DNA from 3 places in the Rothia sp. HMSC072B04 genome. Region 2 is predicted to be linked to each of the others. Evidence: predicted binding sites of a transcription regulator. Region 2 holds the regulator's gene; each other region holds the start of a gene.
What was found. Region 2 encodes LexA, which represses DNA repair genes until DNA is damaged. Its sites were predicted from a motif close to TCGAACANNTGTTCGA; they were not measured.
Positions count from the first base shown of each region.

Region 1 (7,413 bases), on a different contig from region 2:
GGATGTTGACTTCGACAGCTTGAAGAAGACCGGCGTGCAGATGGTTTCGGGTGTGCGCGCCTGGGATATGGCGCTGCGCCTGGAGCATGACGGCGTGAAGGTTGACGAGGTCAACGAGAACCTCGCCGATGCGCTCAAGGGCTTCATTGCCTCCAGCGGTAACGCGCCCATGCGTATTTTCTGCACCTACACCGCAATGCTGGCTCTGCGTGAAGAGCTCGCAAAGATCACTGACGTTGAGAGGGTTTCCTAATGACGGCAACTCACACTTTTGAGGGCACCCCCGCCTCCGGCCCCAATAACGGTAAGACTCTGCGTATTCTGCAGCTGTACCCGCTCGACATGAACATTTACGGCGACTGGGGTAACACTCTGGCGTTGGCTCGTCGCGCGCAGGCGCACGGCTTTGACGTGCAGATTCTGGACCACAACCCCGGTCAGCCTTTCCCGGAAGATGTTGACATTATTCTGGGCGGTGGCGGTCAGGACTCCGGTCAGTCCGTGATTCAGGATGACCTGCACGCGAACGGTGATACGCTGCGCTCGCTGGCTGAGGCTGGCGTGCCGATGCTCGTCATTTGTGGCCTGTACCAGCTGTTCGGCAAGGAATTCCGCACCCGTGAGGGTGAGGTGCTGAAGGGTATCGGCATTTTTGATGCGCACACGGTCGGCGGCGATGACCGCCTGATCGGCAATATTGTTGCGGAGTCTGAGGAGTTCGGCACCGTGATTGGTTTTGAGAACCACTCGGGCCTGACTTACCTGGGTTCCGGCTGCACCCCGCTGGCTACCGTCACCAAGGGTGAGGGCAACAACGTGACCGATGCGTATGAGGGTGCGCGCGTGCACAACGTGATTGGCACTTACCTGCACGGTTCGCTGCTGCCGAAGAACCCGAAGATTTCGGACTACCTGATTAAGCAGGCGGCTCAGCGTAAGTTTGGCGAGTTCACGCCGAACACGATTGACGACTCGCTGGTGGAGAAGGCGCGCGCTTCGGCTGCGTCCCGCCCCCGCTAGCCTATTCCTGGCGGTGGCGTGCACTTTCTGAGGTGGTGTGCGCCTCCGCTACGGTATAGTTGATTGAGTTATAGTACAGTGCGCGGGGCGTTTCGCCGTGTCCGTGCAGAGGTTTTGACTAAGGGAGATACGAATGTCCGGTCACTCTAAATGGGCGACTACTAAGCACAAGAAGGCTGCTATCGACGCTAAGCGCGCGAAGGCTTTCGCGAAGTTCATTAAGGCAATTGAAGTTGCGGCACGTATGGGTGGCGCTGATATTGCTGGTAACCCCGCTCTTGACCTGGCTGTGTCGAAGGCGAAGAAGAACTCCGTTCCTAACGACAACATTGACCGCGCAATCAAGCGTGGCGCTGGCCTGACCGGTGAGACCATTGACTACACCGAAATCATGTACGAAGCACGCGGCCCGCAGGGTACCGCTCTGTACATTGAGTGTCTGACCGATAACCGTAACCGTGCAGCGTCTGAGGTTCGCCTGGCTGTGACCCGTAACGGCGGCACCATGGCTGACCAGGGTTCGGTTGCGTTCCTGTTCGAGCGTAAGGGCGTTGCTGAGGTCACCAAGACTGACGGTCTGACCGAGGACGACGTTCTGATGGCTGTTCTGGATGCAGGTGCCGAAGAGGTTCTGGACGAGGGCGACGTGTTCACCGTTGTTTCCGCACCGACCGACCTGCCCGAGATCCGTAAGGCACTGGACGAGGCTGGCCTGGAGTACAACAACGACGACCCGGTCTTCCGTCCGACCATGCAGGTTGATCTGGACGCTGAGGGTGCTAAGAAGTTCATGAAGCTGGCAGACGCTATTGAAGAGCTCGACGACGTTCAGAACGTCTACTCGAACGCTAACGTTTCTGCTGAGGTCATGGCAGAGCTGGAAGCTGAGTAATCACAGCTGAGTAATCACTCAGGTTCTGATATCTGATGCTTGAAGAAGCCGCTCCTTTAACCGAGCCGCCGCGCGGTGGCTGGTTGGGGGAGTGGCTTCTTAGCGTCTGGGGATGTTGCGTTTGAGGGCGCGTGCGGTGACCGTTCCCGTGGCGTGCCCCGGTGCCGGGTGCTAGGATTCTGAAGGGCTAGAATCTAGAGATTCTAGAGGGAGTTTGTCGAAAGGGGAGATGATGGCCGCTGCTCAACCTGCCGCACGCGATAGCATGCGTGAGAACCGTACTGCCGCCGCTGTGGAGCGTGTGCCGGGTGCAACCCGCATCATGGGTGTTGACCCGGGTCTGACCCGCTGCGGCTTCTCCATGCTCGATATGACCGCCGACCGTAAGGCGCACTTCGTGAACGTGGGTGTTGCCGGCACAATCCCGGCGGAGTCCCTGGACCAGCGTATTCTCTGGATTTTCAACGCCGCCTCCCACTGGCTCGACACCTACAAGCCGGATGCCCTGGCGATTGAGCGTATCTTCGCTCAGGAGCAGGTGAACACGGTGATTGGTACGGCGCACGCTTCGGGCGCGGTGATTTCTGCTGCGGCGATGCGCGGCGTGCCGGTGTTCTTCCATACCCCCTCGGAGGTGAAGGCGGCGGTGACCGGTAGCGGCCGCGCGGACAAGGCGTCGGTGGGCCGCATGGTGACCCGCATTTTGGGGCTGGAATCCATGCCGAAGCCCGCCGATGCTGCCGATGCCCTGGCGATTGCGATCTGTCACGGCTGGCGTGGCGGCGGTATCGGTTCGGGCATTAATATGTCCGCTCAGACGCAGACTCACCAGGGTTCACGCCCGGCAAAGGCTCGCCGTGGTGGGTCGTTGACTCCGGCGCAGCGTGCCTGGATGGAGGCGGAGGCGCGCGCTCGTCGCTAGAGATGCCGCCGCTAGAGGTGCCTTCGTGGGCTTTTTCGTACCTCTTGCTGGCTCGCATGTATTCGCTAAGAAGTTCGAATATATGCTTGATTCCAGAAGAAATATTCTAATATACTTGTAATGTCTCCCCGTTGAATTGGGGGAGTGCGTTCTGTGGGTGCCGGAGTGCCCGGTGCCCTCACACTGCCGCGAGCCTCAATCTGTGGGCGCGGTGTTGAAAGGTGGAGAGAAATGATTGCATCCCTGACCGGTCGTGTGGCTCAGGTGGGCCTTGATCATGCGGTGATTAACGTGAACGGTTTCGGCATGCTTGTGTACGCTACCGCGCGTACTCTCTCCAAGTTGCGCACCGGTGAGGAAGCTACCGTGCTGACCACCATGATTGTGCGTGAAGAGTCGATGACTCTGTACGGTTTTTCGGAGCCTGCCGAGCGTGAAGTGTTCGATATGATGCTTTCGGTTTCCGGTATTGGTCCGCGTATTGCTCTGGCGGTGTTGAGTGTTCACACTGCCGCTGAGGTGGAGCGCGCCGTGGCGACCGGTGACGATAAGGCGTTCACGAAGGTTCCCGGTATTGGTCCGAAGGGTGCCCGCCGTATTGTGCTGGAGCTTGCCGGCAAGCTGATTCTCAGCGATGGCCAGACCGATGAGTTGCCGCTGAGCCAGGGCATTGTCTGGAAGCCGCAGGTGCTTGACGCTCTCACCTCTCTGGGCTGGAGCGAGAAGGACGCTTCCGCCGCTATTGACGCTTACGTGCAGCACAACCCTGCCGCAGAGACTGAGCCGGTGGGTGTGGCTCTGCGTGGTGTGCTCGCATCCTTGGGTACTCAGAACACGGTGGGCCGCCACTAAGCGGCGCGCCCTGTTCGATGTATCCCACTCAAACTTTTGTGAAAGAAGAATTCTATGAGCCAGAATCCCTATGAGCCGCAGCCCGCGGCGTCCCTGGTTTCCGGCGGGTATTTTCCCGGTCAGGTGCCCGGCACGCAGGCGTCTTCAGCTCCCGCCCAGCGCCTGGTGGCGATGGAAGAAGAGCCTGAAGAGAAGATGATTGAGGCAGCACTGCGCCCTAAGTCCCTGGACGACTTTGTGGGTCAGCGCCGTGTGCGTCAGCAGCTGTCCCTGGTGCTGGAGGCTTCGAAGATGCGTGGCCGTAGCGCCGACCATGTGCTGCTGTCGGGCCCTCCCGGTCTGGGTAAGACCACTCTCGCAATGATTATTGCGGCAGAGATGGAGGCGCCGCTGCGCATCACCTCCGGTCCGGCGATTCAGCATTCGGGTGATTTGGCGGCGATTCTGTCTTCGCTGACTCCCGGTGAGGTGTTGTTCCTGGATGAGATTCACCGTATGAGCCGCCCGGCTGAGGAAATGCTCTACATGGCGATGGAAGATTTCCGTGTGGACATTGTGGTCGGTAAGGGTGCGGGTGCGACTTCCATTCCGCTGGAGCTGCCGCAGTTCACTCTGGTGGGTGCGACGACCCGTGCGGGTCTGCTGCCCGGTCCTCTGCGTGACCGTTTCGGTTTTACCGGTCACCTGGAGTTCTACTCGGTGGAGGAGCTGGAGCTGGTGCTGCGCCGTAGCGCTGGTCTGATGGATATGCAGATTACCTCCGAGGGTTTCACCGAGATTGCCGGTCGTTCCCGCGGCACGCCGCGTATTGCGAACCGCCTGCTGCGTCGTGTGCGTGACTGGGCACTGGTCAACGGTGTGGACCGCATCAATGCGACCGATGCCGCAACCGCGCTGGACATGTACGAGGTAGATTCGCGCGGCCTGGACCGTCTGGACCGCGCCGTGCTGGAGGCGCTGATTCACAAGTTCGGCGGTGGCCCGGTGGGTCTGTCCACCCTCGCCATTGCGGTGGGTGAAGAGACGGAGACCGTGGAGACGGTTGCCGAGCCGTACCTGGTGCGTGAGGGCCTGATTGGTCGCACCCCGCGCGGTCGTGTGGCTCTGCCCGCGGCGTGGGAGCACCTCGGCTTGGAAGCGCCCGAGATTCAACTCTAGATCCGTATCAGCTTAGGCCCGCACCAGCTGATAACACTGTAGTAGCCCGTGGGAGGTATCCGCCTCCTGCGGGCTTCTCTGTGCCCCGGTAGCTTTTCTACAGGCACGGTATCTCTTCTGCAGGGGCGGTAACTCTTCTGCAGGCGCGGCACTCTTCTACCGGTTCTGCAGGCGCTGTCGGGTTCCATTGGGCTCTACCGGGCTCTGTCGGCGACATAAAATTACGCCGAGAGAGTCCAAAACTCAGGTTAACCTCACAAAAACGCTGGTTCGGGGCGCTAAAGCTCATGCTCTCGCGTAGGATGGATACGTACTGTATCTACGATTCCACACCTTCTGGTACGCTCAACCCTCGCGGTGAGCGGCACGGGTGCGGATGTGAAAGTGAGACCATGGATTTTAACCTCCTGATTATGATCGCCATGATGGCGCTGCTGGCATGGATGATGTTCTCCGCCCAGAAGCGTCAGCGTAAGCAGATGGAGGAACTGCGCGCAATGCAGCAGTCTCTCGTCCCCGGCACCCAGGTGATGACTGGTTCCGGCATCTACGGCACCGTTGTCAGCACTGACCTTGAGAACAACAAGCTGCAGCTTCAGATTGCGGACGGTGTTGTTATCACCCTGGCACTGAACGCGATTATGGCCGTCGTTGAGGAGGAAGCCCCCGCAGCGCCCCTGACCGAGGACGTGTACGAGGCTACCGCATCCGAAGCTCCCGCTTCCGATACCTCTTCTGATACTGCTAAGTAATTCAGCGCGTATGAGCCCGGCGCCCAGTGAGCGGCGTCGGGTTTTCGCGTTACGGAATCTGTAGAACACTCAATACTATTCACACGAAGAAGGAACATTATGGCTAAGCGTTCACCGCTTGCAGCCGCGCGAGGGGCACTCCTCTCGATGGTCCTGCTCATGGTTGTTATGGCTGCCGGTATTTTCGGCACCACCTACTCGGGAGGTTCTTGGGCACCGAAGCTCGCCCTGGACCTTTCGGGTGGTACTCAGATGATTCTTTCTCCGAAGGTCAATGGCTCTTCGGATGGGAACGTCACCCAGGAGCAGTTGAACCAGGCGGTTGAGATTATTCGTCAGCGCGTTGATGGTGCCGGCGTTTCGGAGGCGGAGGTTACCACCTCCTTCGGCTCGGGTAATAACGTAGTTGTTTCGGTTCCCGGAACGATTAGCGCTGAGACTCGTCAGCTGATTCAGGCGTCTGCAAATATGACGTTCCGCCCGGTGCTGCTTTCTGGTGCCGGTACTGCGGTGGCTGAGGATGCCCGCACTGCGGACGATAAGCTGCCCAAGCCGTCTGCGGAGCCGACTGATGGTTCGGACCGTAACTGGATTACGGCGGACCTGTACAAGCAGTACGAGGCGAAGGACTGCACCGCGGCACGCAATGAGGACGCCGATAGTGCGGACCCGACTAAGCCGATGGTGGCGTGCTCCACTGACGGTCAGGAGAAGTACATTCTGGGTCCTGTGGAGCTGAGCGGTAGCGATATTTCTACCGCAAGCCACTCGCAGGAGACGAGCGGTCAGGGCGTGACTACGGGCCGTTGGGCTGTGAACATTCAGTTCAACGATGAGGCTCGTGAGAAGTTCCAGAACATTACTTCTCGCCTGAACGCGATTCGTGCGCAGAACGCACATGATCCGCGTGCCCGCTTCGCGATTCTGCTGGACGGCAAGGTGCTGTCTTCCCCGGTGTCGCAGGCTGTGATTTCTGATGGTAAGCCGCAGATTACCGGTAACTTCACTGAGCAGGAGGCGAAGGCTCTCGCCGATCAGCTCAAGTACGGTGCCCTGCCGATTAGCTTCACGATCCAGTCGGAGCAGCAGATTTCTGCGACCCTGGGTTCGGAGCAGTTGCGCGTGGGTCTGCTGACCGGTCTGATTGGTCTGCTGCTGGTGTTTGTGTACTCGCTGTTCCAGTACCGTCTGCTGGGCTTTGTGACGATTGCGTCGCTGGTTGTTGCGGGCATTATTTCGTACGAGGCGATTGCGCTGTTGGGTTGGGCGTTGAATTACCGCCTGTCCCTGGCTGGTGTGGCGGGTCTGATTGTGGCGATTGGTGCTACGGCTGACTCGTTCATCGTCTACTTTGAGCGTATCCGTGATGAGATCCGTGCGGGCCGCACGATCCCGTCGGCGGTGAACCACGGTTGGCAGCGTGCATCCCGCACTATCCTGGCGTCGAAGGCTGTGAACCTGCTGGCTGCTGTGGTGCTGTACGTGGTATCGGTCGGTTCGGTGAAGGGCTTCGCGTTCACCCTTGGTTTGACTGCGATTGCTGACCTTGTGGTCGTGTACCTGTTCACCCACCCGATGCTGACTCTGCTGGCGAATACCCGCTACTTCGGTGAGGGTCACCGCCACTCGGGCTTGTCGCCTGAGTCGCTGGGCGCTACGCCGCTGTACCGTGGTGCCGGTCGCCTCCGCACCCCGGAGGAGAAGCAGCTGAGCATTGCTGAGCGTCGCCGTGCAGAGCGTGCTGCCGCTGAGGCTGACGAGTCTGCTTCTGATGAGAAGAAGGAGAGCTAAGCATGGCTACCGATGTGAAACCTAAT
Region 1 is NZ_KV813803.1:425,971-433,383, forward strand. It holds gene HMPREF2928_RS06055 (Mur ligase family protein) at 1-253, shown strand, start outside; gene HMPREF2928_RS06060 (type 1 glutamine amidotransferase) at 253-1,020, shown strand; gene HMPREF2928_RS06065 (YebC/PmpR family DNA-binding transcriptional regulator) at 1,154-1,912, shown strand; gene ruvC (crossover junction endodeoxyribonuclease RuvC) at 2,178-2,834, shown strand; gene ruvA (Holliday junction branch migration protein RuvA) at 3,066-3,686, shown strand; gene ruvB (Holliday junction branch migration DNA helicase RuvB) at 3,858-4,844, shown strand; gene yajC (preprotein translocase subunit YajC) at 5,237-5,596, shown strand; gene secD (protein translocase subunit SecD) at 5,696-7,387, shown strand; gene secF (protein translocase subunit SecF) at 7,390-7,413, shown strand, end outside.
Region 1: a site for LexA is predicted at 2,909-2,924, ahead of ruvA (Holliday junction branch migration protein RuvA). Genes of this name have one in related genera too.

Region 2 (7,413 bases):
CATCGTGAAGGTCAAGGTCATTGACCGCACCGCCCTGATTCTCGACATTTTCGCTCAGCACGCTAAGTCCCGCGAGGGTAAGGCACAGGTTGAGCTGGCTCAGCTGGAGTACATGCTGCCGCGTCTGCGTGGTTGGGGTGCGTCCCTGTCCCGTCAGGCGGGTGGCCGTGCCGCAGCCGGTGAGGGTATCGGTTCGCGTGGTCCCGGTGAAACTAAGATTGAGATGGACCGCCGCCGCCTGCGCGCTCGCATGGCGAAGCTTAAGCGTGAGATCGCTGCGATGGCGCCGGCGCGTGAGACGAAGCGTCTGAACCGTCGCCGTAACCGCGTGCCTTCGGTGGCTATTGCCGGGTACACGAACGCGGGTAAGTCCTCCCTGCTGAACCGCCTGACCGATGCCGGCGTGCTCGTGGAGAACGCCCTGTTTGCGACGCTGGACCCGACCGTCCGTAAGGCTCAGACCCCGGACGGTATCGGCTACACCCTCTCTGACACGGTGGGTTTCGTGCGTTCGCTGCCGACCCAGCTGGTGGAGGCGTTCCGCTCCACCCTGGAAGAGGTCGCTGACGCTGACGTCATCCTGCACGTGGTGGATGCTTCGCACCCGGACCCGGAGGGGCAGATTCGTGCTGTCCGCGAGGTCATCGCGGAGGTTGACGCCCGCCATATCCCCGAGATCATTGTGCTGAATAAGGCGGATGCCGCCGACCCGTTCGTGCTGGAGCGTATGCGCCAGCGCGAGCCGGAGCACGTGATCGTTTCGGCGCGTACCGGTGAGGGCATTGAGGAGCTGAAGCAGAAGATCGCGGACACCATTCCGCGCCCCTCCATTGAGGTGAAGCTGCTGATTCCGTATTCGCACGGTGAGATTATTTCGCGCCTGCACGAGTGGGACGCCGAAATTAAGAGCACCGATTTCGTATCGGACGGCACCTTCGTGGTGGCTCTGGTCCGTGAGGATGTCGCCTCCGAACTGTCCGAGTATGTGCTGGAGGGCGACCTGCTGGAGATCCTGGAAGAGGAACTTGCGGAGGCACACGCCCTCACTGAGGCGACCGCATCTGACTCCGAGCAGCCCTCTAACTCTGAGGCTCTCTAAGGGCGGATGAGCGTGACCGAGAGCATCAACGCGCCCAAAAACACCCCGGGAACTGGGCCCGGACCGGGGACCGACGGCACCCGATTCACCGGACAGGAGCTTGAGACCCTGCCCGGTGCGAAGGATGCCCTGACCCTGCTGGATGAGGTGGTTGCCGCCACTGGCGGTCAGAATCGTGCCGGTCAGCGCACCATGGTGGCGCATGTGGCGCAGGCTCTTGAACTGCAGCGTCACCTGCTGGTCCAGGCGGGTACCGGTACCGGTAAGTCCCTGGGCTACCTGGTTCCTGCCCTGGCGAGGGTGGGGGAGTCGGACCAGCCGATTGTCGTTGCGACGGCGACCCTTGCCCTGCAGGCGCAGATCGTGAACCGCGATATTCCGCGTCTTCTACAAGCGCTGGAGCCGCGCCCGGAATCGCAGGCGCAGGTGGCTCTGCTCAAGGGCCGCAATAACTACCTCTGCGTGCACAAGCTGGAGGGCGGCTACCCGGAAGACGAGCCGGATGCTCTCTTTGACATGCCTTCTTCGACCTCCCGCGTGGGTGAGGAAGTGGTGCGCCTGCGCGAGTGGGCCGACCGCACGGAGACCGGCGACCGTGACGAGCTGAAGCCCGGCGTCTCTGACCGCGCCTGGGCTCAGGTATCGGTCAGTGCCGCCGAGTGTCTGGGCCGCCGCTGCCCGCTGGTGGAAGAGTGCTTTAGCGAGATGGCGCGTGGCCGTGCCGCTGAGGCTGACATTGTCATCACGAACCACGCCCTGCTGGCGATTAACGCTTTCGAGGGCATGAAGGTTCTGCCCGAACATGAGACGGTCATTATTGATGAGGCTCATGAGCTGGTGGACCGCGTGACCGGTGCCGTGTCTGGTTCTTTGACGGTTGCGATGGTTCGCCGTGCGGCGCGTAGCGTGAAGAAGCATTCAAAGGCTGATTCCGGCGCACTGGAAATGGCTGCCGGCACCCTGGAGACCGCGTTCGAGGGTCTTGCCGAGGGCCTGCTGAAAGGCCTGGACGGTCGCCTTTTGACCGCTATTTCTGCGGTCAATGATGCCGCCCGCACCGCCCTGTCCGATACCAAACCAGACGGGCAGGACGTTGACGCCGGCCTGCAGATGGCGCGCTCGCGTGTCTCTGAGGTACACGACATGAGTAGCCGCATTCTGGAGGCTTCGGGCGAGCAGGACGTTCTGTGGATTTCTCGTCAGGGTGGTTGGGAGAACGGCCGCTACGTGGCTGCTTCCGATACCGACCCGGCGACCCTGAACATCGCCCCCTTGAGCGTCGGTTTGCAGCTACGTGACGGTCTGTTCGCTGACCGCACCGTGATTCTGACGAGTGCGACCCTGACGGTGGGTGACTCTTTTGACGTTGCCGCCGGTGCCCTGGGACTGCAGGGCGAGGGCGCGCCGCGCTGGACGAGCATCGACGTGGGTTCGCCTTTCGACTACCGCAAGCAGGGCATCATGTACGTTGCCGGGGATTTGAAGCCTCCGGGATTCGGTGTGCACGAGGGCCAGCTGGATCGTCTGCGTGAGCTGTGCGAGGCGTCGGAGGGCGGTGCCCTGGGCCTGTTCTCCTCGAAGCGTGCCGCTGAGCGTGCCGCCGAGTACATGCGTGAGCACAGCGACCTGAACATTCTTCTGCAGGGTGAGTCTTCGCTCAAGGCTCTGGTGGAGGAGTTCAGCGAGGACGTTGACTCATGCCTGTTCGGAACGATGAGCCTGTGGCAGGGCGTGGACGTTCCCGGTGACTCTTGCCGCCTGGTGGTGATGGACCGCATCCCGTTCCCCCGCCCGGATGACCCGATTGCGCAGGCTCGTACGGAGGCGGTGAACCGTCATCGCGGTAACGGCTTTATGGCGGTTTCTGCTCACCACGCGGCGATTCGTATGGCGCAGGGCGCGGGTCGCCTGATCCGTTCGGTGTCTGACCGCGGCGTGGTGGCTGTGCTGGATTCTCGCGTGGCGACTAAACGCTACGGCGGTTTCTTGATGAAGGCGATGCCGCCGATGTGGTCGACGCAGAATAAGGCTGCGGTGACCGGCGCGTTGGCTCGTCTTTCGGCGAGTATTGAGCGTTAGCTCGGGCAAGATTCATCCCTGGCTACGCCGCCGCCCCGTTTTGGGCATATAAATTTAGACATATAGAAATCACCCCGGTGATACGTGAACGTTTACGTATCACCGGGGTGATTTCTATAGAGAGCTAAAAGCCTCGTAGCTATGTCTTTTAGAGGCTGTGTTGTTTAAAACAGCTTCTTTGAGATGCTGTGGCTGTTTAGAGCCCGCGTCTTTCAGAGACTGCATCTTCTAGAGGCTGTGGTTTTCTAGAGACTACGCAGCACGGAGACGACCTTACCCATGACGGTTGCGCGGTCACCCATAATCGGCTCGTAGTTGGAGTTGCGCGGCATGAGCCAGGTGTGGCCGTCAACCTGACGGAACACCTTTACGGTTGCTTCATCGTCGAGCAGAGCAGCAACGATATCGCCGTTGTCTGCGGTGTGCTGCTCGCGGACAACCACCCAGTCGCCGTCGCAGATTGCGGCGTCAATCATGGAATCGCCCTTGACCTTGAGCATGAAAAGCTTGCCGTTACCGACCAGCTGGCGGGGCAGGGCAAGCACATCCTCCACGGACTGCTCGGCGGTAATGGGGCCGCCCGCTGCAATTCGTCCAACCAGGGGAACGGGTACGAGGTCCTCATCGCCGACTTCGAAGTTCGGCAGCTCGGGCAGGGAAGAGGAAGCGCTACCGTGGATGCCGACGCCGTTCTCATCCAGCACCTCAATGGCGCGGGGGAGCTTGGGGTCGCGGCGAATGTAGCCCATGGTCTCGAGACGGCCGAGCTGGTGAGTGACCGAAGACAGGGACGCAAGACCCACCATGTCACCAATCTGGCGCATGGACGGCGGGTAACCCTTTTGTTCAATCTCGGTGCGGATCGCGTCAAGAATCTTCTGCTGGCGCGCGGTCAGCGCCGGACGGGGTGCTGTTGCCATTTCTTTTCCTTCGGTCTGTGCCCCGATTTCTGTATTCCGGTCTCTGCAGTCTGTTTGAGACACAGTCCGGTCGGGGCACGGATGGGTGCTTCACACGTTTTCCGATGGTGTCCTAAAAATTTTTTGGTTCTGCTGAAATTGGTCTTATCTCGTCAGGGGGTGGAGGAATTCTATCCGTGCCGGAGCGATACGCGGGCAACGAGTATGCGCCTCCGCCCTATAAAACTCAGTCAGCAGCACCTGCATTTAGATACAGAACCAAGCTGTAACGGGTACAGAAACCTGCTGTGAGTAGGACTCATCAGGAGCGTGTGGAACGTCTCTTGACACCAGTGTAGAACACTACACCGAAAAACTCAAACAAATATTCTAGATTTTTTCTTCGAAACTCGAAGAAATTTTTAGTACATCTCTGCTAGACTTTAGAACAAGAGTTCGTATATACTCTTGAATCTCTCCTGGAATTCAGGATTTACGGGTGAATGTTCGAAAAATATTCGAAGATTCAACCCGGAGTCTTTCGGGAGAGGAGAGTGAATGGGTGTTCGAATGTATTCGAATCCTCTGCCTCTCTCTTCGCATGATCTACCTTGGATGCTCTAGGGAGCATCTGGCGAAGAGAGAGCGCAGGGGATGGGGTTCCGGGGTCACCCAGTGCGACCCAGCGCAGCCCGGTGCATCCGACGCTCTGACCTAACTAGGGACTAGCTACCCAATAGTTATCGCCTAACAATCACCACTCCATAGTTATCACTCAACTAGGACCTCCGAGCGGGTATCGCTCGGCATTGCTAGACCCGCGGGGCAACCCCGGGGCGAGCTGAGAGAAAGGAACCACAATGACTACTGCAGCACCTATTGCTTCTCGTGGCACTTCTGCACACCTTCCGGCAGGTTTGGTGGTACTTCACCCCGCCCGCACTGCGTCCGCCAGCACCGTGTCGGCCCGCACCATGCAGGGGCGTTCTCGTGTGCCTGCGTCTTCGCAGTCTGTTCGCTCTTCTCGTGCGGCTCATGCGCCTCGCCCCGCTCAGGTGGGTCAGCCTACTCGTGTTCCCGCCGCTTCTGCCCCTGCTGGCTCTATTCAGGCACCGGTTCGCTCTGTAGCTTCTGGCGCGCAGACTGCTTCTGATGCGCAGACCCCTAGCGTGAAGAGTGTTCTTCTGGCTAAGGGCGGCGAGTTTCTGCGCGCGGTTCCCGCTTCTATTCGTCGTCTTGGTACTGTGCGCGGTTTCCTGAAGGGGCTGCCTCTGCTGACTTTGGCGGCGCTGATTGTGCTCGGTGCTATTAGCTTCTTTGGCCCGGCGGCTTCTGCTTCTGTGGAGAACGCTTCGGTGACTCGAACCGTCGTTGTGGTCAAGCATGGCGAGACCCTGTGGGATATTGCTCAGGCGGTGGATCCGCAGGGTGACACCCGTGATACTGTGGTTCGTATTATGGAGTTGAACTCGTTGACCAGCACCTCTGTTGATGCCGGTCAGCGTCTGGAAATTCCTCAGACTCAGCGCTAAGCATGGACACGTACGTGGTTGGCTTCTGCATGAGGTTGATGTCTTGACTCCGAACCCGCTATCTCTCAAGCTGAGCGCTTGAGTCGAATTCTTGAGCCTATGAAATAGGAGCGCACCGATGCCTGTTCCCGTTGAACCCACACTCACCGAAATTGAATCTGCACAGGAAACTGAATCTGTACAGAATGCTCAGACTGCTCGTCCTGTGGTTGCTGTTTTGGGGGAACCCGGAACTCGTGGCGCCTTGGTGAAGCTTCTTCAGGATGCGGGGGCGGACGTGATCGTAACCGCTGTGCCCGATCAGCTGCGTGAGGCTGACGGCATGGTGGTTACCGGCGGTGCGAGCTCTCTTGAGGCGTACGAAGACCTGAAAGCTAAGGACGCTGAGCGTGTGATTGGCCGCCGCGTTGCCGGTGGTCGTCCGGTGCTGGTTGCCGGTGCGGCACTGAGCTGCCTCTTTGACTCTATTATGGTGGAGCATCCGCAGATGGGGCAGGTTCAGGTGCAGGGCATGGGGGAGTGGCCCGGCGAGGGCGTGGAGCTTTCTACCCGCGAGGTAACTCCCGGTGTTGCTACTTTGCGCCCGTCCGCCGATAGTACGCTGCTCAAGGATCTTGAGGGCGAGGCTCACTTCAAATCTGAGCACGGCGTTTTTGAGTGGGCTTTTGATCAGAGCATTGAATATATTGCCCCTCCGGCGGTGACTTGGACTGTCACCGAGCCCGCCTATATCGCGGCGGTTGAGAACGGTCCGCTGACGGCGGTGCAGTTCTGCCCGGTGGGCTCTGGCGAGCTGGGGGCGGAGTTTATGCGCCGCTGGGTTGCGTCCCTGGCGGTGACCGGTCGCCTGTCTTCTGAGTCTCTGTCTTCTGGAGACTCCGCTACTGCTGCGGGAGGTAACTAATGTCTGCACCCGTTCTTGAACTTCTGCCCGCTGTTGATATTTCTGAAGGCTACGCGGTGCGCCCGGTGGGTGGCACCCTGTCCGGTGGTGAGCAGCGCCTCGACCCTGTTGAGTCGGCTCTGACCTGGGTGAAGTCTGGTGCCCGCTGGATTCACCTGGTTGACCTTGATTTGGCATTTGGTCGCGGCACGAATACTGAGGTTCTGGCTGAGGTGGTTGCCGCCGTCCGTGCAGAGAATGCCCGCGGCTCCGCTCCGGTTCGTATTCAGGTCAGCGGCGGTGTGCGCAATGCTGAGAGTCTGGAGCGTGCCCTGAGTCTGAATCCGGACCGCGTGAACGTGACCAGTGCGGCGCTGACGGATTCTTCCTGGCTTGAAGGCACTCTGGCTCGTTACGCCGATTCTGATCTTCTGGCTCTTGGTCTCGATGCCCGCTATAACCCTGAGCGGGGCTGGGTGACGGTGGCTCGCGGTACCGACTGGTCGGGCCCTGATCTGGCGGAGGCGCTGGCGTGGCTGGAGGGCGCGGGCGTGCGCCGCTATATCGTCACGGATGTGAGCAAGGACGGTTCTCTGGCGGGTCCCGGTGCGGAGCTGCTGGATGAGGTGCTGGCGCAGACTGCCTGCCGGGTGGTGGCGTCCGGTGGTGTGGCGTCGCTGGCTGATCTTGAGAAGCTGCGTTCCATGGTGCCTCATGGTTTGGAGGGTGTGGTGCTTGGCAAGGCGCTGTATGTGGGTAACTTTAGTTTTGAGCAGGCTCTTGAGGCTGCTGGCTTCCGCTAAAGCTACCGTTCCCGCTAACCCGAACGGACTTTATATATGACGAAGCCCCGTCTTCCTCAGCGTGAGGGAGACGGGGCTTCGTGATGACATAAACCAGGGGCGGTTTAGTGGACCAGCT
Region 2 is NZ_KV813797.1:88,914-96,326, forward strand. It holds gene hflX (GTPase HflX) at 1-1,099, shown strand, start outside; gene HMPREF2928_RS03265 (ATP-dependent DNA helicase) at 1,106-3,178, shown strand; gene lexA (transcriptional repressor LexA) at 3,424-4,098, opposite strand; gene HMPREF2928_RS08940 (LysM peptidoglycan-binding domain-containing protein) at 4,938-5,609, shown strand; gene HMPREF2928_RS03280 (type 1 glutamine amidotransferase family protein) at 5,728-6,513, shown strand; gene HMPREF2928_RS03285 (HisA/HisF-related TIM barrel protein) at 6,513-7,295, shown strand.

Region 3 (7,413 bases), on a different contig from region 2:
ATCAACTCGATGCTGCACCTGCCGTTCATGTCCGGCGGTATTAACACCCCGGCGGATCAGCTCAGCGACGCCGACCTGTACCAGGCGATGCACCACGAACTGGTCGCCTCCGCGCGCGCCACCGCTGCGGCACGCGAACTGGCGCCCGGTGCCCAGGTCGGTTGCATGATTCTTGCCATGCCCACCTACCCGCTCACCCCCGACCCCGCCGACGTACTCGCCGCCATGCAGACGGAGCAGGCGAACTTCGCGTTCGGTGACGTGCACGTGCGCGGCGCATACCCCGGCTACTTCCTGCGTGCCCTGCGTGAGAAGGGCGTGGAGCTGAATATCACCGAGCAGGACCGCGAGGACCTGAAGAACACCGTGGATTTCGTGTCGTTCAGCTACTACATGTCCACCTGCGCGACCGGCGACCCGGCACGAGGCGAGCGCGGCGAAGGCAACATCCTCGGTGGCGTGGTGAACCCGACCCTACCTGCCAGTGAATGGGGCTGGCAGATCGACCCGACCGGTCTGCGCGTGGTCCTCAACCAGTATTGGGACCGCTGGCAGAAGCCGCTATTCATCGTGGAGAACGGCCTGGGCGCCCGCGACGAACTGGTCGAGGTGAACGGCGAGCTCACCGTGGAGGATGACTACCGCATCGACTACCTGCGCCAGCACCTACAGGCCGTGCGCGAGGCGATTGAGGACGGCGTGAACGTGCTCGGCTACACCACCTGGGGTTGCATCGACATGATTAGCGCCTCCACCGCGCAGATGTCCAAGCGCTACGGATTCATCTACGTGGACCGCAACGACGACGGCACCGGCACCCTGGCACGCTACCGCAAGAAGTCCTTCCACTGGTACCGCGAGGTAATTACCAGCAACGGCGCGGAGCTTTAGAAGCTGAGGCTCTAGAAGTTGTTCCTTATGCGGCGACTCTAGACACTGAACCCCGCGCGGCTAACACGCGAAACTCAGTAACAGAAAGCCCCCGAGACTCTGAATCTCGGGGGCTTTCGCGCATATGCTGTTTGTCTAGTGCCTGTTATGCCTAGCGCAGACGGCTCTAGTCCATGGGTAGGTCGTTCAGGCTGGTGGATACGTACTCCCACCAGGTCGGCACCAACCCGGCATTCATCGCAACCCTCTGCGACAGCATGTGCGACGGGCTCGTACCGTAGAACGGCAGGTACCCTTCCGCCAGGGCCAGGCGTGCCGCATCACGCACCAGCACGCTGGCGATACCTGCGCCACGCCAGGCGGGCAGCACATCAATGCCGATCTGACGCATAATCGGTGAATCGTCACTCAGGCCAACCATAGCGATAGGGTCTGCGAGCGCGGGGCTCTCCCCCGCCGCGGGTGCATCAGGTGCCTTAGATGCGTTCTCATCCACCGGGTATGCGGCGAGCACCAGCACATCCGGGCGGCGTTCGCTAAAGCCCAGCGCGTTCGAGTAGCGTTTGTCCCCGCGGAAACGCTCAAACTGTTCAGCGTCCAGCAGCTCCACGCGCAGGCGGGTTACGCGCGCCTCGGTGTCCTCTGGGTCGACCTCAAGGGCACCCGCGGAAGCGTTCGCCTCCCTGCAGATGGTGCGCTCGCCCGTGATTTCGGCGAGCAGCGCAGCCTTCAGCTCGGCGGGGTCAACGCGGCGCATCATACCCACACCGGGCACGGCGCACTTGACCTCCTGCGCCTGCACGCCCTCGGGTACGACCGAGTTCAGCAGGGCGCGGCCGGGCGTGTAGTAGATGCTCGTGCCGCTGACCTGCTGGGTGTAGGGGGTGAGCAGTTCGTTGAGCTGGCGCAGCTGCGCGTAATCGCCCAGCCAGTTCGACTGGTCACCGAGCATGTAGTCGATGGCCTTGTCCAGCACGCGCGGATGCTTGGCGCAGAGAATGCCGACGCTCGCGTAGTTGGCGACGCGCAACTCCCAGATGTCGTCGTTGCGGCGGCGTGCGGCACCCATCTTCTCGGAGGGAGGCTGCACGGTGGCGAGTAGCGGCAGGCTCTCGGCGTCCGGGTAGTCGCGTAGCTCTTCGAGGGCGCGGCTAATCGAGCCGGGTGCCTGGCAGAAGTCCGCCTCCAGCTGGGTGTGCAGGATGTGCCGCGCACGGTCCGCGGTGGTCACAGCGCCACGGTTCATAGCGCCACGGCGTGCTCCAAAGCCCGCTGCACCCGGAGAGCGCTCGGCTCCCCGCGTGGGTTCAGTTCCTTGAGTATCAGTCACGTAGGTTTCCTCTAGGGCAAATTTTTGACTAGTTCAGGATCTCGGCAAGGAACGCGCCGGTGTGCGAGCCCTTCACCTGAGCCACCTGTTCCGGGGTTCCTTCAGCAATCACGGTGCCGCCGCCGCTACCGCCTTCGGGGCCCATGTCGATGATCCAGTCGGCGCACTTGACCACGTCCAGGTTATGTTCAATAGTGATGACGCTATTGCCCTTGTCGACCAGCGATTGCAGCACGGCGAGCAGCTTGCGGATGTCTTCAAAGTGCAGGCCGGTGGTCGGCTCGTCCAGCACGTAGATGGAGCGGCCGTTGGAGCGCTTCTGCAGTTCGGTTGCGAGCTTCACGCGCTGCGCTTCACCGCCGGAGAGGGTGGTTGCGGGCTGGCCCAGGCGAATGTAGCCCAGGCCCACGTCCACGAGGGTGTTCAGGTGGCGCGCAATCGGGGTGAACGCGGCGAAGAACTCTGCGGCTTCTTCCACAGGCATTTCGAGTACGTCGGCAATGGTCTTGCCCTTGTAGTGCACTTCGAGGGTTTCGCGGTTGTAGCGCTTGCCGTGGCAGGTTTCGCAGGGCACGTACACGTCCGGCAGGAAGTTCATTTCAATCTTCAGGGTGCCGTCACCGGAGCAGTCCTCGCAGCGGCCGCCCTTGACGTTGAAGGAGAATCGACCCGGGGTGTAGCCGCGCATTTTCGCTTCGCTGGTCTCTGCGAACAGCTTGCGGATGTGGTCGAACACGCCGGTGTAGGTGGCGGGGTTCGAGCGCGGGGTGCGTCCGATGGGCGACTGGTCCACGTGAATGACCTTGTCCAGGTGTTCCAGGCCGTCGATGCTCTTGTGGCGGCCGGGTACCTGTTTGGCGCCGTTGAGCTTGTTCGCCAGGGAGGTGTACAGAATGTCGTTGACGAGGGTGGATTTACCCGATCCAGACACGCCGGTCACCGCGGTGAATACGCCCAGCGGGAAGGATACGGTCACGTTCTTGAGGTTGTTTTCGCGGGCGCCGCGCACGGTCAGCTCGCGTTCCTTGTCCACGGAGCGGCGGGATGCGGGCACCTCAATGCTACGGCGGCCAGCCATGTAGTCGCCGGTAATGGACTTGGTATTCTTCAGCAGCTCCTCAAAGCTGCCGGAGTGCACGATTTCGCCGCCGTGCTCGCCGGCGCCGGGTCCTACATCCACAATCCAGTCGGCCTCGCGCATGGTGTCTTCGTCGTGCTCAACCACGATAAGCGTGTTGCCCATGTCGCGCAGCTTGGTCAGGGTTTCAATGAGGCGGCGGTTATCGCGCTGGTGCAGGCCGATGGAGGGCTCGTCGAGCACGTAGAGCACGCCGACCAGACCCGAACCGATCTGGGTTGCGAGGCGGATGCGCTGCGCCTCACCGCCGGAGAGCGTACCGGCGGAGCGTGAGAGGGTCAGGTAGTCCAGGCCCACGTCCAGCAGGAACTGCAGGCGCGCGTCAATTTCTTTGAGGACCTGCTCGCCAATCTTGGCTTCGCGGGCGCTGAGCTGCAGGCTACGCACGAAGGCGAGCGCGTCAGCCAGGGACAGGTCGGTAATGTCTGCGATGGACTGGCCGCCGACCTTCACACCGAGGATGGTCGGGTTCAGGCGCGCGCCACCGCAGGAGGGGCAGGCAACCTGGCGCATGTACTGTTCGTAGCGGTCGCGGGCGAAGTCCGATTCGGTTTCTTCGTGCTTGCGCTTGATGTACGCCTTCACGCCTTCGAATCCGGAGGTGTAGCGGCGTTCGCGGCCGAATCGGTTGCGGTAGGACACCTCAACCTTGTAGTCCTTGCCGTCCAGGATGGCGGCGCGGGTCTTGGCGGGCAGGTCCTTGAAGGGGGTGTTCAGGTCGAAGCCGAGCTCCTCCCCCAGGCCTGCGAGCAGGCGTAGCCAGTATTCGGTGGTTGCTTTGCCCTGCGACCAGGGAGCGATAGCGCCCTCGCCGAGGGTCAGGTCGGGATTGGGTACGAGCAGTTCGGTGTCTACTTCCAGGCGAGAGCCGATGCCGTCGCAGGCGCTACATGCGCCGAACGGCGAGTTGAAGGAGAAGGCGCGCGGCTCGATGGTGTCAATCTGCAGCGGGTGATTATTGGGGCAGGCGAGGTTTTCACTGAAGGAGCGGGTGCGTTCGGGGTCGTCCTGCTCGCGGTCCACGAAGTCGATGAGCACGCGGCCGTCGGCGAGCTTGAGCGCGGTTTCGATGGAATCGGTCAGGCGCTGATGGATACCGTCCTTAATGACGATGCGGTCGACGACCACCTCGATGGTGTGCTTGTACTGCTTGGCGAGCTTGGGCGGGTCGGAGAGCTGCACGGTTTCGCCGTCCACACGGGCACGCGAGTACCCCTGGGTGAGCAGATCCTTGAAGAGGTCTACGAACTCGCCCTTATGTGCGCTGACGACGGGTGCGAGGATCTGCAGGCGGGTGCGTTCGGGGTACTCCTGCAGAATATCCACAATCTGCTGCGGGGTCTGCTGGGTGATTTCTTCGCCGCATTCGGGGCAGTGCGGGTGGCCGATGCGCGCCCAGAGCAGACGCATGTAGTCGTAGATTTCGGTGATGGTACCGACGGTTGAGCGCGGGTTCTTGGAGGTGGACTTCTGGTCGATAGACACCGCCGGGGAGAGGCCCTCGATGAAGTCTACGTCGGGCTTGTCGACCTGTCCGAGGAACATACGCGCGTAGGAGGACAGCGACTCGACGTAGCGGCGCTGACCTTCCGCAAAGATGGTGTCGAAGGCGAGGGAGGACTTACCGGAGCCGGAGAGGCCGGTGAAGACGACCATCGCATCACGCGGAATGGTGAGGTCTACGTTCTTGAGGTTGTTTTCGCGGGCACCCTGAACCCGGATGCTGGTCAGATCGTTCGCTTTGAGTGCGGTGCTACCGTGTGCCGGGCGGGGTGTCATCGAAAATCCTTTCGTCTTATCTTCGAACTTAAATTCTACACCCTCACGCCTTTCACCAGCGGGATTATGCGGCGGGTGAAGGCATGAGGGTGCAGTACTTATATGAGGTGGACTAGGAGGCGCAATTCATCAAGTGCGGCCTACCAGCCGCGGGTTCCCCACTCTTCCAGGTGGGGGCGCTCGTCGCCAAGGGTGGTGGAGCGGCCGTGGCCGGGTAGCACGATGGCGTCATCTTCGAAGCCGCCGAAGAGCTTTTCGAGCACGTTGGAGAAGAGCTCACCGAACTGCTGCGGGGAGTCGGTCTTACCCACGCCGCCGGGGAAGAGAGTGTCGCCGGTGAACAGCAGGGTTGCGGGGGTACCGTCTTCCCAGGTGGCTTCGAGGGTGTAGACGATGGATCCGGGGGTGTGGCCGGGCACGTGCAGGGCGCGGATGACGGTGTCGGAGAGGTAGAAGTCGAAGCTTTCGCCGCCGGTCAGTTCTTCTTCGACGGTGTAGTCTTCCAGTTCCTTAATCTCAGCAGCGTCAGCTGCACCCGCGGAGGTCACGGCACCGGTGAGGTGGTCGAGCTCCTTAATAGCGCGGATGTGGTCCCAGTGGCCGTGGGTGACCAGGATGCCGGTCAGACCGATTGCGCGGGGCCTGATGGAGTTGAAGTCCTCTTCCTTCTCCATGACGCGCACGCGGCGTTCTTCGCCGTCTGCCAGTTCAAGCTGCGGGCAGTCATTCAGGAGCGCGTCGAGAGTGAAAGCGTAGAGTTCTTCTGCGTCGTCTGCAGGGTCGATGAGCACCTGCTCGCCGGTGGCGCGCATGGTGATGAGGTAGACGCTGTTGTCCATCTCGGAGACGCTGAACGCACGGACGGTCAGTTCGGGGTTCTCGAAGATGAGGGTGGGTTCGGGGTAAGTAGTCATAGTTCCAGTGTAGGGGTTGTGACCGCACAGCATGCGCCTATGCGGTTCGCTCCCCTATCAGCGCATTCGGCGTTGAACGCGCGGGATACATGTACGGGTGCATGTGCGGGTTGTATGTATAGGATGCACAGGGAACAGATTCTGGAGCACGCTCGGTACGGATTGGGTTCAGCGCGGATTAGGTTTCGGCTGGATCCCGCCCGGCTGAGGGTTCAGTGAAATTCAAACAGCGAAATTCAAAAGTTAAACAGAGAAGCGACTGCGCATCGATACACAGTCGCTTCTCATGACACCCAGGGGTATCTATCACTCACTCAAACACAAGCAACCCGAGGACTTTGGAAATCTCACGATTACTTGATGACTCAATAGTAGCGAACTTTTTGGGGGCTGTTTTACCACCCAATTTGGTACGGAGAGCCGGATTTAGTGACCCGCACCTCATTGTAATCATTCTGTAATAAAAACAGGTGTTTTTTAGGGTATCCATACGTACCAATTTCATTTTTTTCGAGTTTTAGCGTGACTTATTTCACCCAAAATAATTTTAGAATTTCCCTCTTTTGGCACTTCGGTGCACCTTTAACTTAAGCTCCGCACTCGGCAATCCCAAAGGTTCAATACCCAGTTTTAGCCCGGTATTCTGCGGAAGTAGAGGGTTAAGGTGAAAGTATCTTCAAGTACTTGCAACTTCATAAGCGGGAAAAAATGTACTGCTCACCGTTCAAAATCTACACAATTATTCGCGCGAGGGCAAAATCAATTGGTCTGTTTTACCCCTGTAGGTACCCCCTAAAGTAGAGGTTTTATTACAAAACAATAACATCAGCCCCACTTTCAGGTTCACTGAGTGCACCCATTAAAACCCCTTTCAAAAAGCAAAATACCTAGTCAATGCCGTATTTTCACAAAATGCAAGACAGTGTGTCACTAAAAAATCAACCTCTACAGATTGTTTAATAAAACCTGACCTTCAAGCACAAATAGAGCCCAATTATTAACCAGCACGTACCAATTCCGCCCTCAAAACAGGCGCTATAGAAGCCTCAATGAAAGGTTGAAAGACCCCTCCACTAGGGGTTTCAGGATCCTTCACTCCCCCTGGTTGATGCCTGGTTGCAGCCTAGTTTCAGCCCGGGTTGTAGCCTGGCTGCAACCTAGTTTCACTCTATTTTCAAGAGCTCCGCTCCCCCGCCCTCAAGCGTTGCGCACCTCGTATTCGCCCCTCATGCTTCCATATATCTGGGGCAGAGCCACTCCACAAAAGCGCCACAGGCTACAGCAAAGGCGGCGCCTCTCCCCCGCTGTGGGGAAGGAGCGCCGCCTCCACTAGCTATAAATCAGCTGGAACAGCCGCCTTA
Region 3 is NZ_KV813803.1:395,140-402,552, reverse strand. It holds gene HMPREF2928_RS05980 (glycoside hydrolase family 1 protein) at 1-891, shown strand, start outside; gene HMPREF2928_RS05975 (GNAT family N-acetyltransferase) at 1,058-2,137, opposite strand; gene uvrA (excinuclease ABC subunit UvrA) at 2,250-5,138, opposite strand; gene HMPREF2928_RS05965 (MBL fold metallo-hydrolase) at 5,279-6,052, opposite strand; gene HMPREF2928_RS05960 (formate--tetrahydrofolate ligase) at 7,411-7,413, opposite strand, start outside.
Region 3: a site for LexA is predicted at 5,161-5,176, ahead of uvrA (excinuclease ABC subunit UvrA). Genes of this name have one in related genera too.